DNA from 3 places in the Pseudoalteromonas sp. APC 3691 genome. Region 3 is predicted to be linked to each of the others. Evidence: predicted binding sites of a transcription regulator. Region 3 holds the regulator's gene; each other region holds the start of a gene.
The links. Region 3 encodes sigma-54, which starts transcription at its own class of promoters, with help from an activator protein. Its sites were predicted from a motif close to GTTGGCACGNNNNTNGNNT; they were not measured.

Region 1: the regulator sigma-54 is predicted to act here: its motif matches at 2,395-2,413, upstream of QL998_RS11200 (DUF1328 family protein).
Region 2: the regulator sigma-54 is predicted to act here: its motif matches at 1,785-1,803, upstream of flgJ (flagellar assembly peptidoglycan hydrolase FlgJ).

What each region holds. Positions count from the first base shown of each region.
Region 1 is NZ_JASDCB010000030.1:6,310-10,191, forward strand. Features, by position in the region: gene QL998_RS11180 (aspartate kinase) at 1-1,001, shown strand, start outside; gene csrA (carbon storage regulator CsrA) at 1,093-1,284, shown strand; gene QL998_RS11190 (YcxB family protein) at 1,334-1,801, opposite strand; gene QL998_RS11195 (hypothetical protein) at 1,934-2,125, opposite strand; gene QL998_RS11200 (DUF1328 family protein) at 2,182-2,355, opposite strand; gene QL998_RS11205 (OadG family transporter subunit) at 2,874-3,116, shown strand; gene oadA (sodium-extruding oxaloacetate decarboxylase subunit alpha) at 3,128-3,882, shown strand, end outside.
Region 2 is NZ_JASDCB010000006.1:64,326-68,207, reverse strand. Features, by position in the region: gene flgH (flagellar basal body L-ring protein FlgH) at 1-567, shown strand, start outside; gene QL998_RS03465 (flagellar basal body P-ring protein FlgI) at 579-1,673, shown strand; gene flgJ (flagellar assembly peptidoglycan hydrolase FlgJ) at 1,840-2,856, shown strand; gene flgK (flagellar hook-associated protein FlgK) at 2,858-3,882, shown strand, end outside.
Region 3 is NZ_JASDCB010000007.1:82,418-86,299, reverse strand. Features, by position in the region: gene ptsN (PTS IIA-like nitrogen regulatory protein PtsN) at 1-17, opposite strand, end outside; gene hpf (ribosome hibernation promoting factor) at 22-309, opposite strand; gene QL998_RS04090 (RNA polymerase factor sigma-54) at 336-1,835, opposite strand; gene lptB (LPS export ABC transporter ATP-binding protein) at 1,905-2,630, opposite strand; gene lptA (lipopolysaccharide transport periplasmic protein LptA) at 2,627-3,172, opposite strand; gene lptC (LPS export ABC transporter periplasmic protein LptC) at 3,162-3,716, opposite strand; gene kdsC (3-deoxy-manno-octulosonate-8-phosphatase KdsC) at 3,713-3,882, opposite strand, start outside.

The sequences.
Region 1 (3,882 bases), on a different contig from region 3:
GAGAGCAGGTTTCTGTATCACTACTTGCTATGGCTATTATAAAACGTGGCCACTCTGCTGTGAGCCTATTAGCCGATCAAGTCAATATTTTAACCGATAACATGTTTGGTAAAGCTCGTATTGCAGAGGTTGCTGCTACGCGTTTAAAGCATGAGCTTGAGCATAATCGGATTGCTATTATTGCTGGGTTTCAGGGGCGTGATGTTGAGGGCAACATTACAACGCTTGGGCGCGGCGGCACCGATACATCGGCTGTAGAAATAGCAGCGGCTATAAAAGCTGACGAATGCCAGATCTATACAGACGTTGACGGCGTATATACTACAGATCCTCGTGTTGAACCTAACGCGCGCAGAATGAGCCAAGTTACCTTTGCCGAAATGCTAGAGCTGGCAAGTTTAGGGGCGAAAGTTTTGCATATTCGCTCAGTAGAAGCCGCAGGAAAACATAATGTGCCACTTAGGGTGCTTTCGAGCTTTAATCCCGATGAAGGTACATTAATAAGTTTTGAGGAGAACGATATGCCAAGCAAGGTTGTATCGGGGATTGCGTTTAATCGTGACGAATGTTTAATTAAGGTACAAGGTGTGCCAACGGGCACGCAATATCTTTCAAAAATATTGAAACTTTTTGCCGAAAATGGCATCGAAATAGATATGATTAATCAAGTTAATCATAACTTTGAAAAAATAGACTATGCCTTTACTGTGCACTCGAATGATTATCTGCAAGCACTTGAATTATTGAGTGAAGATCAAACTCAGCTCGGTGCTCAAAATATAAGCGGATTGCAAGCAGTAGCTAAAGTTTCTGCTGTTGGCATGGGTATGAAATCACATTCTGGTGTCGCTAGTTTATTTTTTGATGCATTAGCGCAGGAAAATATTAATGTGGTTTTAGTCTCGACTTCAGAGATTAAAATTTCAGTTTTAATAGATGAAAAGTACCTAGAGTTGGCTGTTCGTGCATTACACAAAGCATTTTTAACAGAAAATGGATAGATTGCGAGTTTTTACTTACTTTTCAGTCTAATTTTCATTAGTATGTTTAAGCGGAATCTTATAATTTTTATTGGAACATGGGAGCAAGAGAATGCTAATACTAACTCGTAGAGTAGGTGAAACCCTAATGATTGGTGACGAAGTAACAGTTACTGTTCTAGGTGTTAAAGGAAATCAAGTTCGAATCGGTGTTAATGCACCAAAAGACGTATCAGTGCATCGTGAAGAGATTTACATGCGCATACAAGCTGAAAAGTCGAACCCTAATCCGGGCAATGCTTAATCAACACGTATACGTAGTTGAGTAATTAACTCAACTAGTCAAAAGCCACTCACTGAGTGGCTTTTTTGTTTATAAAAGCGAGTGTTTCTGGGGTTAATATTTGTCTTGAAATATACTGCATGCCGCTTTTATTTTTAATAATAATACCTTGCTGCGTATCTATTACTTCGCTTATGTCTTGCCAAGTTAGCTGAAAGCTTTTGTAATGATTAGCTGATTTAATACCTTCTTCATCAAAGGTAAGTGTTACTTCTGAGCCTGATGCTCTGCTGAGCATTTGTCTGGTTACCCACCAAGGTCTGCGATAGTAAAAAGCGACGCACTCTAGTACACCTAGCATGATCATAAACGATCCTAAGTAATGATCGTTTAAAACATAAATGCCAAATAAACCAAGCGCAACCAGTAGTACAAGTAAAAAGTACTTAGGTTTGGCGCGTTTACTGTACGGGAGTGACTCATCAAAGCACTCATAAAAGTAGGGTTTATCTAGCGTGTAGGTTGTTGTAAATGCCATATTGCCTTGCTTTAAATATCGTTTTTTTTATTTTAACAAGCTAACCGCTAAATGAGCAGCTTTATAGTCAGTGATTTTATTACAGACACAAAAAAACGGCCCTAAGGCCGTTTTTTAGCGATAAAAGAAGAATTAACAGTTAGTTTCTTCAGCGTTTACGCCTTCTTTAACATTTTCACATGCATCTTCTACTTTGTTTTGCACGTCAGTTACTGCTTCGTCAATACGTTCGCCTGCGTCTTCTGCATGGTTGTCTTCACAACCCATGATGAAAAAACTTGCGAATAGACCGATTAGTGCTGCTTTTACAGTTGTTGAATTCATAATGTAATTCCTTGTAAGTATTAATTAAATTTTAGTGTGTTAGTTGAATGCTTTATCTACCTGGGCGATTTACCACGTAGTGCACCTGAAACTAATGAAATCACTAAAAGTACTAAAAAGATAAAAAATATAATTTTTGCTATACCAGCTGCGGCACCTGCGATGCCACCAAAACCTAACACTGCAGCGATTAAAGCAATAACTAAAAATGTAATTGTCCAGCGTAACATTGTTTTCTCCTTGGTTATCAAATTTGCTCATAATAACTAATGCCAGTTACATGCCAAAGTTTATTTTTTATTAATATCAATAGCTTATGTTTTTTGGTTATGTTTTTAGTTATTTGTTAGTTAGTAACTTTTACGCTTTGTTATGTAAGTTATTCACACTGTTACAAATTGCTGGCAAAAATCCACTGAGAATATTTTTTTGGTAAGACCAATTAACAATTAGTGTGTGTTTTTGTACTTATTATAAAGTTTGGTGTGTATTTTTATTAAGTTGAATAGTTAATTAACAACTTCTATATAACTATTAGCTATAGTCGTTATTTCCTACGTGTATTATATGGCGTATGGTTGCTGGGTTATGGCATGTAAATAAGTTGAGTGTTATGTTGTTTATAGTTTAATTGGTTTTACCAATTTACAAGATGTAGACAAAGCGACTAGTTTTGTTATCATCCAGTGAATAAATATTTAATTAAATCGATTTTTTATTTTCGATATGGGTTTCAAGGGGGAGAAAAATGGATATAGGTGCTCTACTCACAACGGCTGGTAGCTTAATGCTAACTGGTATGGTTGGGGTGTTTGTATTTCTGTCGATATTAATTGGTGCAGTAACGCTTATGTCTAATTTGGTGACGCGCTTTAGCGAACCAGAGGCATCACCAGCTAAATCACCGTCTTTTAAATCTCAAGGTGTGCCTAATGAGCACATCGCTGCTATTAGTGCTGCCATTGCTCAGTACAAATCAAATAACAAATAAGGGGCACACACATGGCTAAATTAAAATTAACAGAATTGGTATTACGCGATGCGCACCAATCATTGCTCGCAACACGTATGCGCCTAGACGATATGCTACCTATTGCTAGCAAGCTAGATGATGCAGGTTATTGGTCTATTGAATCGTGGGGCGGTGCTACATTTGATTCGTGTATTCGTTATTTAGGCGAAGATCCTTGGGAGCGTATTCGTGCGCTTAAAAAAGCGATGCCTAATACTAAACAACAAATGCTATTACGCGGTCAAAATCTATTGGGTTACCGCCATTACGCTGATGACGTAGTTGAAAAATTTGTAGAACGCGCACATAAAAATGGCGTTGACGTATTTCGTATATTCGATGCAATGAACGATGTACGCAACCTTGAAACAGCTATTAAAGCGGCTATAAAAGTAGGCGCACATGCTCAAGGTACTATTTCGTACACAGTTAGCCCTGTTCATACGCTTGAAATGTGGCTGACTCTTGCTAAGCAATTAGAAGATTTAGGTTGTCACTCAATTTGTATTAAAGACATGGCGGGTTTATTAAAGCCATACGATGCTGAAAAACTAATTAAAGCACTTAAAGGAACTGTATCGGTTCCTATTGCTATGCAGTGCCATGCTACAACTGGTTTAAGTACTGCGACTTATCAAAAAGCGATTGATGCAGGCATTGATATGCTTGATACCGCTATTTCATCTATGAGTATGACTTACGGACACACTGCTACTGAAACTATTGTATCGATAGTTGAAGGTAC
Region 2 (3,882 bases), on a different contig from region 3:
ATTTTAGAGCCGCTGGTAGCCACAGGTTCATTATTTAATACTCATACATCAAACGACTTATATTCTGATAAAAAAGCGCTACGTACTGGCGATATAATTACGGTTAAACTGCAAGAGTCTACTCAAGCAACAAAAGCCGCCAAAACAGAAACAGACAAAGAAACCGAGGCAAGCTTAGACCCTGTTATTGGATTAGGTGGCCTACCTGTCAATATAGGTGGTGACAGCATTCAGTTTGGTATTGGCAGCGATTCGTCGTTTACAGGCGATTCAAAATCGAACCAGTCAAACAGCTTAGTGGGCGATATTTCGGTTAATGTAATGCGCGTATTACCTAATGGTAACTTAGTTATACGCGGCGAAAAATGGCTAACGCTTAATACCGGCGAAGAGTTTATTCGTTTAGAAGGGCTAGTACGCCCCCAAGACGTAAGCGCCGATAATACGGTTGAATCAAACCGCATTGCTAATGCACGTATTCAATACTCAGGTAAAGGGCAAACGCAAGAAGCGCAAAGTCCTGGTTGGCTTACACGTTTCTTTAGCAGTTCGCTGTTTCCATTTTAGAGGGTAACAACATGAATAGCCTTAAAGCTTTATGTTTAGTTGTGTTATTAGGTTGGCAGTTTAGCGCCAGTGCTGAGCGCATAAAAGATGTGTCTATGGTTGAAGGCGTACGCTCTAACCAGCTAGTTGGTTATGGCTTAGTGGTTGGTTTACCTGGCACTGGCGAGCAGAATTCATATACACAACAAAGTTTTAGAGGCATGTTGAACAGCTTTGGTATTACGCTACCTTCAACTCAAAGTCCTAAAATTAAAAATGTTGCCGCTGTGGCGGTGCATGCAGAACTACCTGCATTTAGAAAGCCTGGGCAAGCAATCGATATTACGGTTTCTTCTATTGGTAGTGCAGGCAGCTTACGTGGCGGTACTTTACTACAAACTTTTTTAAAGGGTGTAGACGGTAACGTGTACGCAATTGCACAAGGTAGTTTAATTGTCGGTGGCTTAGGCGCACAAGGTCTTGATGGCAGTAAGGTTGTAATTAACACGCCTACAGTTGGTCGTATACCAAATGGCGCAACAGTGGAGCGCACCGTAGAAAGCCCATTTATGCAAGGCGATTACATTACCTTCAACCTAAACCGTCCAGACTTTACGACGGCAAAACGCCTAGAAAAAACAATTAATGACTTAGTTGGCCCAAATAGCGCACAAGCAATAGATTCTGTTTCTATTCGTGTTATAGCACCACGCGATGCATCCCAGCGTGTATCGTATTTATCAACACTCGAAAACTTAGAATTTAAACCAGCTGACATGGCCGCTAAAATTATAGTTAACTCGCGCACCGGTACAATTGTCATTGGCAAAAACGTTAAGCTTCAGCCTGCGGCTATAACTCATGGTGGCTTAACAGTAACAATTGCAGAACAACAAAATGTGTCACAACCAAACCCGCTAGCAAACGGTGATACAGTTGTCACGCAGCAAAGTATTATTGATGTAAACCAAGACGACTCGCGCGCCTTTGTATTTAATCCAGGTGTAAGCCTTGACGATTTAGTTCGCGCAATTAACGAAGTAGGCGCAGCGCCTGGTGACTTAATGGCTATTTTAGAAGCACTAAAAGAAGCCGGCGCAATTAACGGACAGTTAGTTGTTATATAAATAACCCAAGCCAATAAATAACGTATTACTTAAGCCCCATATTTTTGAAATTAGGGCTTTTTATTTACAGCAACTTAAGTTTATTATTTTTATCTTCCTTGTTTTATCTGTAGTGGCTCAATTTTTGCATTTTTAACTGCATTATTCATTTTGTGTCAAAAAGCCGATGGAAACTAATCACCTCGATAAACAAAACTTTTTTGATTTAGGCAACTTAGATTCACTTCGTAAAGAAGCCTTAACGAGCGGCGATGCATCAACTGATGCCTCTAAAGCTGCGCTCAAAAAAGCGGCCGCACAATTTGAAGCTATTTTTACGCAAATGTTGCTCAAAGGAATGCGCAAAGCTAACGAAGCATTTGAAGACAAAGACAGCCCATTTAATTCAAGTGGCGTAAAGTTTTTTGAAGAAATGCACGATCAGCAACTTTCAACAGAGCTTTCTTCAAATGGCTCGTTAGGCCTTGCCGATTTAATTGTTCAGCAGTTATCGCCTGAGTCTAAAAACTTTATGCCAGGCTCGGTGCTTAGAACAACCAACGATATCTTTAGCGATACGCAAGTCGGATCCGCGCTTCCTCATGAGCAAAAAAATAAGCAACCCGATCTTATCGTTAAGAGTACTAAAGCCGATATTGCTGAGCCTAAAGTTGATACTACAGAGACTAAAGCTGATAGCCCAACATTTAAAAATGCGGAAGAGTTTGTAAGTTCAGTGTGGGAACACGCTAAAACGGCAGCGCAAAAAATTGGTTTAAATCCTGCGGTAATGGTTGCACAAGCGGCACTTGAAACCGGTTGGGGTAAGCACATTATTAATAAAAATGACGGTGGCAGCTCAAATAACTTATTTAATATTAAGTCAGATAAAAGCTGGGAAGGCGATAAAGCAAGCAAAATAACGCTTGAGTTTGAGCAAGGCACACCCGTTAAAAAACAAGCCAGCTTTAGAGCCTACGATTCAATTAAAGACAGCGTGAACGACTTCGTTGATTTTTTAACGCAAAACCCACGCTACAAAGAAGCATTACAAAATACAGCTAAACCAAACGACTTTTTAGATTCATTACAAAAAGCAGGTTATGCAACCGATCCAAATTATGCCAGCAAAATAAAAAAAGTGCTCAATAGTAGTCAGCTAAAAGACATTGCGGCAAACGTGATCCGCCAAGGAGTAGAGTAACATGTCGTTTAATTTATTAAACATTGCCAGTTCTGGGGTTAGAGCAAGCTCGGAGCTATTGCAAACGACAAGTAAAAATATCGCCAATGTTAATACCGAAGGCTATGTGCGCGAGCGTACAGAGTTTACTACTATGGTTGATAACCAAGTAGGGCGAGGCGAAACATACCGATTATTAAACGAGTTTGCTCAGTCACAGCTAAATCGTGATACCTCTAATAAATCGTTTTTCGATCAGTTTATTACTGAGGCTAATCGAGTTGATACTATTTTTTCTGAAGAGTCGAATAATCTATCAACTGGTATTAACTCTTTATTTAATAACGTGCAAGAAGCACTAAATCAACCGTCATCTACCGTTGCCCGCTCATTAGTAATGACAGATGCGCAAAGCTTAATTGATCAAATGGATAGGCTTTCAGGCATCGTGCTTGATCAAAAAAGTATAGTGAACGAGCAGCTCGAAATATTTTCAGATGAAGCAAACTCACTCATTCAAAGTATTAGCACGCTAAATCAAAATATTGCAGCAGTTAATGGCACTAATAACGCCGCAGATGCCAGCTCTACCTATAACGAACGTGATAAAGCAATACGCGACTTATCAGAGCTAATAGACATAGAAACGCTTGATGGTCCAAATGGCGAAAAACTCGTTTTTATGGGCACAGGCGAAGCGGTTGTTATGCAAAATGGCGCATTTAACTTATTTTCGATGACAGGCGACCCTGATCCTAACTTTAAAGAATTCACGCTTGACGTTAATGGTGGCAAAGCTGTGCCGCTTGAAGTTGATGTAAGTAAGCTTAAAGGCAAAATTGGCGGCTTACTCGCTTTTAGAGATGACATATTAGTCCCTGCGCAAAACCAAATTGGTCAAATGGGCTTAGCGATAGCTGATGCATTTAACGAGCAAAACAAATTGGGTATGGATGCAACAGGTCAGCTAGGTGATAATATTTTTAATATTCCTACCGTTGGCGCTTATGCATATCAAGCTAACACAGGTACTGCCGGTATGACCGC
Region 3 (3,882 bases):
AGTGAACTTAATTTCATCATATTAGTGTCGAGCAAGCTTCTCTTTGTGTTTGATTACTTGGCGATCGAGCTTGTCGATCAACGAGTCAATAGCGGCATACATATCTTGATGTTCTGTAGAGGCAAATAGCTCAGCACCGCTTACGTGTATTGTGGCTTCTGCTTTTTGATTTAATTTTTCTACATCGAGAATGACATGAACATTATTAATATGATCAGAGTGTCTTTCAAGCTTCGCAAATTTAGTATTAATATAGTCTATTAGTGAATCGGTTAATTCTACGTGACGACCAGTTAAGTTTAGTTGCATAAGCATTACCCTCTTAGTTTAGCGTCTTAAATCAGACTTTTACGCTGATTTGACGGTGGAATAGCAAGAGATTCACGGTATTTTGCGATTGTACGTCTTGCTACTTTAATTCCTTGCTCAGCCAATATATCCGCTATTTTGCTATCACTCAATGGTTTTGCTGAGTTTTCTGCTGCGATTAATTTTCGGATAAGCGCACGTATTGCTGTAGATGAACATTCACCACCGTTTTCAGTACTTACATGGCTTGAGAAAAAATATTTAAGCTCAAATATACCACGGGGTGTATGCATGTACTTTTGAGTAGTCACACGCGAAATTGTCGATTCGTGCATTTCTACCATTTCAGCGACATCATTTAAAACCATTGGTTTCATGGCTTCAGGGCCATGTTCAAAAAAGCCTTGTTGTTGCTTAACAATACAATTAGTAACTTTTAATAGCGTGTCGTTTCTACTTTCTAAGCTTTTAATAAACCATTTAGCTTCTTGTAAATGTGAGCGAATAAACTGGCTGTCGCCACTTGATTTTACAGTGCGAGACATTGCCGCGTATTGGCTATTAACACGAATTTTAGGCATGCTATCTGGGTTTAATTCGACAACCCAGCGGCCTTTAATTTTTTTAACTGACACATCAGGAATAACATACTCAGATTCTTCCCTTACAATAGTATCTGCAGGTTTTGGGTTGAGAGTATGTATTAGTGTCATCACTTCTTTAAGCTCTTCTTCTTTGAGCTTAGTTTTTTTCATTAATGTACGATAGTCGCGAGCTGCTAATAGATCAATATGCTCGGTTAAAATCATTTTCGTTTCATTAATGTAAGGTGTTTCTTTATCAAATTGATTAAGCTGAATACACAAACACTCTTGTAAACTACGTGCAGCAATACCAACAGGATCAAACAGTTGAATGCGTTTTAATACGGCTTCAATTTCATCAAGTTCGACTTCGTTATCATCTTCGTTTTCTTGATTAAAGCTTTCTAAAATCTCTTCGCAGCTTAATGTTAAAATACCTGAATCATCGACGGCCTCTACAATCGCAATAGCGATGGCTTCATCGGTAGGGCTAAATGGCGTTAGTTGTAATTGCCACATTAAATACTCATGGAGCGTTTCAGTAGAGGCGCCTTGGTATATTGATTCGTCTTCAGGCATTGGACCTGATGAGGCTGCAGGAGCGGCACTCATGTACTCATCCCAACTAACATCCATAGCCATGTCGTCACTTAGCGTGTCTTTTGCAAGTGCTTCACCAGTATCTTGTTCATATTCGCTCGGAGCATCATCAGCAGATGCGCTAACAGTTATGTCATCGGTATCAGCTTTTTGCTCGTTTTTACCAGCAGCGTCTTCAGAATAGTCTGCCTCTTCAACCTCTAATAGTGGATTACTGTCGAGAGCTTCTTGTATTTCTTGCTGGAGATCCAATGTACTGAGTTGCAACAAACGAATAGCTTGTTGCAACTGTGGAGTCATTGTAAGTTGCTGGCCCATGCGCAGCTGTAGTGATTGCCTCATGTATCTCTAACAATCCTTTTATGTTGTTATAATTAATACTAGCAGATGCTTAAAGACATGGCGTAAATGTTACAGCCTAAATTGCTCGCCTAAGTAAACATCGCGTACTGTTTTATCATTTAATACGTGTTCTGGAGTACCTGATGCAATCAGCTCCCCATGAGAAACAATGTAGGCTTTTTCACAAACATCAAGGGTCTCTCTTACGTTATGGTCGGTAATTAATACTCCAATCCCACGATTTTTAAGATGTTCTATTATTTTCTTTATATCTAATACCGAAATAGGGTCAACACCGGCAAACGGTTCATCCAGTAATATAAATTTAGGATCGGCTGCCAGCGCACGTGCTATTTCTACACGACGACGCTCTCCACCCGATAATGCCATACCTTGGCTATCACGAATGTGTTGTATGCTAAATTCATCTAATAAGTTATTGAGCGTGTCTTCTCTGGCTTGTTTATTTAGTTCTTTGCGCGTTTCTAAAATGGCCATTAAGTTTTGATAAACAGTCAGCTTTCTAAAAATCGATGACTCTTGTGGTAAGTAGCCTATGCCTAATCTAGCACGACTATGCATAGGTAAAAGAGTAATATCGTTATCATCAATAGATATTTTACCTTTGTCGCTAGGAACAAGCCCTACAATCATATAAAAAGTCGTTGTTTTACCAGCACCGTTAGGGCCAAGTAAGCCAACTATACTGCCAGCTTGTACTTCAAGGCCGACGTTTTTTACAACTTCACGACCTTTATAGCTTTTTGCCAATAGTTCTGCTTTTAATGTGCTCATGGTTGACCTTTATCGCCTTTTTTACTTTTTTTAGTTTCGATCGGTACTAAAATTGTGTGAACGCGGTCAGTTGAGTTTTCATCTTTTTCGGCACTGATGAGCTGCTGCTCTATGTCGTAGGTAATGCTTTTAGCATTTATTTTTTGTCCGGCTTGCGATACTTGTGCATTACCAACAAGCGTTAAAAAACGCTTAGATACATCATAACGTACTTCGTCAGCACTGGCGCTCATAGTCGTGCCATCTGATTGCTTTTCTTCAAAGTGCGCAGGGCTACCTGTAGCAATTAATAATTGTTTATTATCACCAAGTTCATCGCGTTTATGTACTTCTAAGCGGTCGGCTGTGATACGGCGGTTACCGTGAATAATTTCAACGTTTTTCTCAAAAATTCCGACATTAGCTTTTAATTGACCTTCTTGCTTATCGGCGCTTATTGAAATTTGATTGGCAGCAGGTTGCGTGTTTTGCTCTGCTGCACTACTATTAAACGCTAGTATAAGTGTAGGAATAATAAGTGATTTTAATATTTTATTGGTCATAATATATGGTTCGCGTATGGTTAATTAGTTTTATCACTTCGGTTTTTAAGTCGGCTTCTAGGCCTTTACCGGTGATTTTTAAATTGGGTCCAGTGATAATGACGGGTTGCTCCGAACGCATTGTTAATAACTTTATATCAACCTGAATATTATCAGCATTGATTTTGTCTATCATGGCGTTATCGGTTAAGTTTTTGGCAACCACATTACCTTCTAAAATTAATTGTTTATCTTCGTATAATGTTGCTTCGTCTGCATTTATTTGCCACGTTTGTTGTTCGTTATATAAAGTAAAAATGGGTTTTTCGAAAAACGTGAAACCTAATTGCTGGTATAGCTCCATTTTAGCCGCAGTGACTTTGTGGCTAATTTTACCTTGCTCATCATAGGCTGTCTGTTTGAGCTCAATAGCTATGTAATCAGGCTTAGCAATAACTTCAGGCTCAGCCTGAGGCACAATATTTGTTTGTGTAAAATAAGGGTACCAAAGCCAAACCATACAGCTAATGAATAAAACGCTTAATATTATGCGCGCTGCATTCATGAACTAGTGCCTTGTGTAGTCAATGCTTTACCATTTTCAAGCATGAGCAAATCGGTGAGTTCTCTCACAGCACCAAAACCACCAGGCATTTGCGTTACATAGTGTGACAAACGCTTAATAAGTGGGTGGGCATCATTTACTGCAACGGCAAAGCCTACTAACTCCA